Linked DNA regions of Verminephrobacter eiseniae EF01-2. The protein of the gene in region 1 binds, or shares a complex with, the protein of each later gene. Links are inferred from orthologs where the notes say so. Each region holds a gene or a part of one and is shown on either strand. Other genes may lie near its edges. The genes, in order: holA and dnaN.

What was found.
Region 2: the proteins of holA (region 1) and dnaN are in contact, whole or in part, in a cryo-EM structure (PDB 8GIZ), measured with the Escherichia coli proteins. The link is inferred for Verminephrobacter eiseniae EF01-2 from one-to-one orthologs.

What each region holds. Positions count from the first base shown.
Region 1 is NC_008786.1:1,076,126-1,079,230, forward strand. Bases 81-2,866 are described here. They hold holA (DNA polymerase III subunit delta), read right to left. Parts: upstream 2,109-2,866; coding sequence 1,053-2,108; downstream 81-1,052. Other genes in these bases: VEIS_RS04740 (glutamate-5-semialdehyde dehydrogenase), read right to left, coding at 81-890; rocF (arginase), read left to right, coding at 2,315-2,866. Also shown: more of VEIS_RS04740, read right to left, coding at 1-80; more of rocF, read left to right, coding at 2,867-3,105. UniProt on the Escherichia coli protein: Part of the beta sliding clamp loading complex, which hydrolyzes ATP to load the beta clamp onto primed DNA to form the DNA replication pre-initiation complex.
Region 2 is NC_008786.1:1,044-4,314, forward strand. Bases 104-3,055 are described here. They hold dnaN (DNA polymerase III subunit beta), read left to right. Parts: upstream 104-996; coding sequence 997-2,115; downstream 2,116-3,055. Other genes in these bases: dnaA (chromosomal replication initiator protein DnaA), read left to right, coding at 104-901; gyrB (DNA topoisomerase (ATP-hydrolyzing) subunit B), read left to right, coding at 2,278-3,055. Also shown: more of dnaA, read left to right, coding at 1-103; more of gyrB, read left to right, coding at 3,056-3,271. UniProt on the Escherichia coli protein: Confers DNA tethering and processivity to DNA polymerases and other proteins. Acts as a clamp, forming a ring around DNA (a reaction catalyzed by the clamp-loading complex) which diffuses in an ATP-independent manner freely and bidirectionally along dsDNA.

The DNA.
Region 1 (3,105 bases):
TCGGGGCAGGCGCGCATTTCCACGCCCTTGGTGGCATATATGGCGCCGATTTTCGGCAGGAATTCGGCGGCCACCGGCCTGGCCACGAGCAGGCTTTCGCTGGCGTTGCAGGGGCTGTACTTGTGGGTTTTGGCGTTGTCGGCGACTTGCACGGCCATGGCGATGTCGCAGGGGGCGTCGACATAGATGTGGCAGTTGCCGTCCAGGTGCTTGATGACCGGCACCCGGGCTTCGCGGCTGATGCGCTCGATCAGGCCCTTGCCGCCGCGCGGGATGATCAGGTCGACGCATTCGGGCATGGCGATGAGCTGGCCCACGGCGGCGCGGTCGGTGGTCTGCACCAGTTGCACCGCGTCTTGCGGCAGGCCGGCCTCGGCCAGCGCCTGCTGCACCAGTGCTGTCAGCGCCTGGTTCGAGGCCATGGCTTCAGAGCCGCCGCGCAGGATGCAGGCGTTGCCGCTCTTGATCGACAGGCTGGCGGCTTCGATGGTCACGTTCGGGCGGCTTTCGTAGACCATGCAGAACACGCCGATCGGCACCCGCATCCGGCCTACGCGGATGCCGCTGGGTTGCTGCTGCAAGCCCTGGATCGCACCGATGATGTCGGGCATGGCCGCCAATTGCTCGCAGCCCTGGGCGCAGGTTTCCAAGGTCTGCGGACTCAGTTGCAGGCGCTCGACCATGGGCGCGGCCAGACCGGCAGCACGGGCGCGCTCCAAGTCGCGGGCGTTGTCGATTTGCAGCGCCGGGGTGTTGTCGCGCAGCCGCCGCGCCAGCGCCTTGAGCGCCTGGCTCTTACTGGCCGCTGGCGCTTTGGCCATCAGCGCAGATGCGGTTTTGGCCCGGGTGCCGAGATGGCGCGTGTATTCGGTCAGTTCAGCCAGGTTCATCGGACTCATCGGGCGATTGTGCCGCAGATTCATTGTGCTATTGTTTTTCTAGCTCGTGGCGAAGTGAAATCAAGCCTCCGTGGCCTATTGACCCCATTGACCCCATTGACCCCATTAACCCCATTGACCCCATTGGGCATCACCAGCGCGGCCCAAAGCCCGTCAGTGCGCGGTCGATGTCAGCCGGCTCAGTTGCAGCGCCAGTCGCTGCAATGCCTGCCAACTATCGGCGGGCCAGTCAGGCCAGCGCAGGCCCTTGACGATGCCGTCCACGATGTGCGCCGATTGCAATAGCCGGGCCAGTGCCGCATCGCTGGCCTGGGGCAGGATGCGCTCGAACAGGCGCTCCCGGGGACCCCAGATGCGGTTTTCGCGCAGCGCCAGCGGCAGCGGGCGGCCGGCGTTCATCGCGTCTTTCACGCGCTTGAGCGCACGGATGTCTTCGGCCAGCGCCCAGTGCACCAGCACTTCGTTCTCGCCTGCGGCTTGCAGGCCATCGAGCATGCGCTGCACGCGGGCGGTCTGCCCGGCCAGCACCGATTCGGACAGTTTGAACACGTCGTAGCGCGCGACATCGAGCACGGCGGCTTCGACCTGGGCCTGCGTCAATTCGCCGGCCGGGTGCAGCAGGGCCAGTTTCTGGATCTCTTGGTGGGCGGCCAGCAGGTTGCCTTCGACACGATCGGCAAAGAACCGCAGCGTGCGCTGGCCCTCCTCGCCCGCCAGCACGCGCTGGCCCTGGGCGGCCAGGCGCTGGGCCAGCCATTGCGGCAGCGCGCTGCGTTCCACGGGGTCGATCTGTATGGTGCTGCCATGGGCCTGGAGCGCGGCAAACCAGTCCCCGGCGCGCATGGCTTTGTCCAGGCGCGGCAGCAGCACCAGTGTCAGGGTGTTGTCGTTGCCTTGGGCCGATGCGGCCAGCCGCTGCAAGGCCGCGCTGCCGTCCTTGCCGGGCTTGCCCGTGGGGATGCGGATTTCGACGATCTGCCGCTCGGCAAACAGGCTCGATGAGCCACCGGCGGCCAGCACTGCGCTCCAGTCGAAATGGGCGCCGGCCACAGTGAATGCGCTGCGCTCGGTATAGCCCCGTGCCCGGGCCGCAGCGCGGATGGCGTCCACCGCCTCTTGTTGCAGCAGCGGTTCGTCGCCATGCAGCGCATACAGCGGCGCCAGACCCCGTTGAAGATGCTCGGACAGTTGGGCCAGCGCGATTTGCATGCGGCGCAGTTTATCGCCTTGCGCTGCACGGGCCGATCGCGCCGGGCGCCCGGAGCCGGTCCGCGGGATGGTTGGGGTGGTTGGGGGCGGCTTGCCATGTTTGCCATGTGGTTTGCGCCGATTTCCCGCTTTGCAGGGCAGCCCGGCCCGCGCACAATTTGGCCCGGGCACCGACTGACCACCGCCTGACTGATCGTCACCACGCCATGCACGCCAACGCACCATCTCCCCACCCCGCCACGGCCGGCCCCATCCCCCGCCCCGCCCATCGCCCGATAGCGCTGATCGGCGCCCCCACCGATATCGGGGCCGGGGTGCGCGGCGCATCCATGGGGCCGGAGGCTCTGCGCGTGGCCGGGCTGCAGGCGGCGCTGCAAGGGCATGGCCTGCAATCGTTCGACCGGGGCAATCTGAGCGGCCCGGCCAATCCTTGGCAAGCGCCGGTGCAGGGCTATCGCCATCTGCCCGAGGTGGTGCAGTGGAATCAGCGCGTGTTCGATGCGGTATCGGCCGAGTTGCGTCTGGGTCATCTGCCGATCTTGCTCGGCGGTGACCATTGCCTGGGGCTGGGCAGCATCAGCGCCGTGGCGCGCCATTGCGCCGCGCGGGGCCAGCCGCTGCGTGTGCTGTGGCTCGACGCCCATGCCGACTTCAACACCAGCGCCCTGACGCCCAGCGGCAATCTGCATGGCATGCCGATGGCCTGCCTGTGCGGCTTGGGGCCTGGGCCGCTGACGCAGTTGGCCGGCGGCATGCCCGGCGGCGGGCCGGCATTGCGTGCGCAGCAGATTCGCCTGATCGGCGTCCGCAGCGTAGATCCGGGCGAAAAGCGCCTGGTCCATCAGCAGGGCCTGGAGGTCTTCGACATGCGCTACATCGATGAAGCCGGCATGCGCCAGACCATGCAGCAGGCTTTGGCGGGGCTGGACGCCGATTGCCACCTGCATGTCAGTTTCGATGTGGATTTTCTGGACCCGGACATCGCCCCCGGTGTCGG
Region 2 (3,271 bases), 1.1 Mb from region 1 along the record:
GTTCGTCTACGGCGGCGTGGGCCTGGGCAAGACGCACCTGGTGCACGCCGTGGGCAACCGCCTGTTGGCCAGCCGCCCGCAGGCCAAGGTGCTCTACGTCCACGCCGAGCAGTTTGTCTCGGATGTGGTCAGGTCCTACCAGCGGCGCACGTTCGACGAGTTCAAGGAGCGCTACCACTCGCTCGATCTGCTGCTGATCGATGATGTGCAGTTCTTCGCCAACAAAGACCGCACGCAAGAAGAGTTCTTCAATGCGTTCGAGGCCCTGCTGACCAAGAAATCGCACCTGGTGATGACCAGCGACACCTATCCCAAGGGGCTGAGCAACATCCACGAGCGGCTGGTGTCGCGCTTCGATTCCGGCCTGACGGTGGCCATCGAGCCGCCCGAGCTGGAAATGCGCGTGGCCATCCTGATCAACAAGGCGCAGGCAGAAAGCACGGAAATGCCCGAGGAAGTGGCCTTCTTCGTGGCCAAGAACGTGCGCTCGAACGTGCGCGAGCTCGAAGGCGCGCTGCGCAAGATCCTCGCCTACTCGCGCTTCAACCAGAAGGAAATCTCCATCCAACTGGCGCGCGAGGCGCTGCGCGATCTGCTGTCGATCCAGAACCGGCAGATCTCCGTGGAGAACATCCAAAAGACCGTGGCCGACTACTACAAGATCAAGGTCGCCGACATGTACAGCAAAAAGCGCCCGGCCAGCATTGCCCGCCCGCGCCAGATTGCGATGTACCTGACCAAGGAACTGACGCAAAAGAGCCTTCCCGAAATCGGCGAATCATTTGGCGGGCGCGACCACACCACCGTTTTGCACGCCGTCCGCAAGATTGCCGCCGAGCGCCAGCAACTGACCGAACTGAACCAGCAACTGCATGTGCTCGAACAAACGCTCAAAGGTTGAAAACACCGGCCGGCAGCGGCCCGGAAAAGAGCGCCGCGCAACAAGGCAAAATGGCGGGTCGCGCAGCGTCCCGAAAAACTCCAGAGGTTGATGACATGATTGTCCTGAAAGCGACACAAGACAAGGTTCTCGCGGCTTTGCAATCCGTGGCCGGCATCGTTGAGCGCCGCCATACGCTGCCGATCCTGGCCAATGTGCTGATCCGCAAGACCGGCAATGCCTTGCAACTGACGACCAGCGATCTGGAAATCCAGATCCGCACCACGGCCGAGCTTGGCGGCGACACCGGCGAATGCATGACCACCATGAGCGTGCGCAAGCTCATCGACATCTTGCGCACCATGCCGGGCGAGCAGACGGTGAGCCTGGAGTCGGACCAGTCCAGGCTCATCCTCAAGGCCGGCAAGAGCCGCTTTACGCTGCACAGCCTGCCGGGCCAGGACTTCCCGCTGGTGCAGGAATCGGCCGCGTTCGGCCCGGTGTTCAGCGTTCCGCAAAAGACCCTGAAGAGCCTGCTGGGCCAGGTCTCGTTCACGATGGCCGTGCAGGACATCCGCTACTACCTCAACGGCATCTTGTTCGTGGCCGAGGGCCAAACACTGTCGCTGATCGCCACCGACGGCCACCGCCTGGCTTTCGCCTGCGCCACGCTCGACGTGCAAGTGCCCAAGCAGGAAGTCATCCTGCCGCGCAAGACCGTGCTCGAACTGCAACGCCTGCTCAGCGACGCGGACGGCGACAACCGGCCCCACATCGAGATGCAGTTTGCCAGCAACCAGGCCAAATTCACCTTTGGCGGCATGGAGTTCGTCACCAAACTGGTCGAGGGCAAGTTCCCGGACTACAACCGCGTGATCCCGAAGAACCACCACAACTGCGTCACGCTGGGCCGCGCGGCCTTGCTGACCAGCCTGCAACGCACGGCCATCATGACCAGCGACAAGTTCAAGGGCGTGCGCCTGAACCTGGAGCCCGGCGCGCTGCGCGTGGCATCGAGCAACGCCGAACAGGAGGAGGCCGTCGACGAGCTCGATGTCGACTACGCCGGCGACAACATCGAGATCGGCTTCAACGTGACCTACCTCATCGACGCACTGGCCAACATGGAGCAGGACATGGTGCAGTTGGCGTTCGCCGACGGCAACAGTTCGGCCTTGCTGACCATCCCCGCCAACGACAACTTCAAGTATGTCGTGATGCCGATGCGCATCTAGTCGTGCGCCGTCCCGCCGACACCCTGGCTGCCGGCAACCAGCCGGCGCCACCCACCATGGACATGGCCGCCGGTAGCTGTGCAATGAGCCACCCGCAGCCAGCCCGAATCTCATCGAACACAGTGAAAAGCGCGCTTTCCACGGATCCCGAGGCCCCACCACATGACCGCTGACAACCCCCTGCCCGAGCCCGCACCCGGCGGCACTGGTGGGCCTGCCCTGCCAAAGATCGACACCCGGCAGGCGGGCGCCAGCGAAAGCTACGACGCAGGCGCCATCACCATCCTGGAAGGTCTGGAGGCGGTGCGCAAGCGCCCCGGCATGTACATCGGCGACACCAGCGACGGCACCGGACTGCACCACCTGGTGTTCGAGGTGGTGGACAACTCGATCGACGAAGCCCTGGCCGGCCACTGCGACGACATCGTGGTGACCATCCACACCGACAACTCGATCAGCGTGACCGACAACGGTCGCGGCATTCCCACCGGCGTGAAGTTCGACGACAAGCACGAGCCCAGGCGCAGCGCGGCCGAAATCGCGCTGACCGAACTGCACGCGGGCGGCAAGTTCAACCAAAACAGCTACAAGGTATCGGGCGGCCTGCACGGCGTGGGCGTGAGCTGCGTGAACGCGCTGAGCAAATGGCTGCGCCTGACGGTGCGCCGCGAAGGCCGGGTGCACCAGCTCGAATTTGCGCGCGGCTTCGTGCAAGACCGCCTGCTCGACACCGTGGACGGCGTCGCCGTCTCGCCGATGAAGCTCGCCGGCGCGACCGAAAAACGCGGCACCGAAGTGCACTTTCTGCCCGACGCCGAAATCTTCAAAGAAAACCGCGACTTCCACTACGAAATTCTGGCCAAGCGGCTGCGCGAGCTGTCCTTTTTGAACAATGGCGTGCGCATCCGCCTGAAAGACGAGCGCAGCGGCAAGGAAGACGACTTCTCGGGCGCCGGCGGCGTGCGCGGTTTCGTCGAATTCATCAACAAGGGCAAGACCGCCCTGCACCCGAACTCGTTTTACGCCACCGGCGAGCGCCCGGCCGAGACCTATGGCGGCATCCCCGGCACGCATATCGGCGTGGAAGTGGCCATGCAGTGGAACAGCGCCTACGCCGAGCAGGTGCTGTGCTTTACCAACAACATCCCCCAGCGCG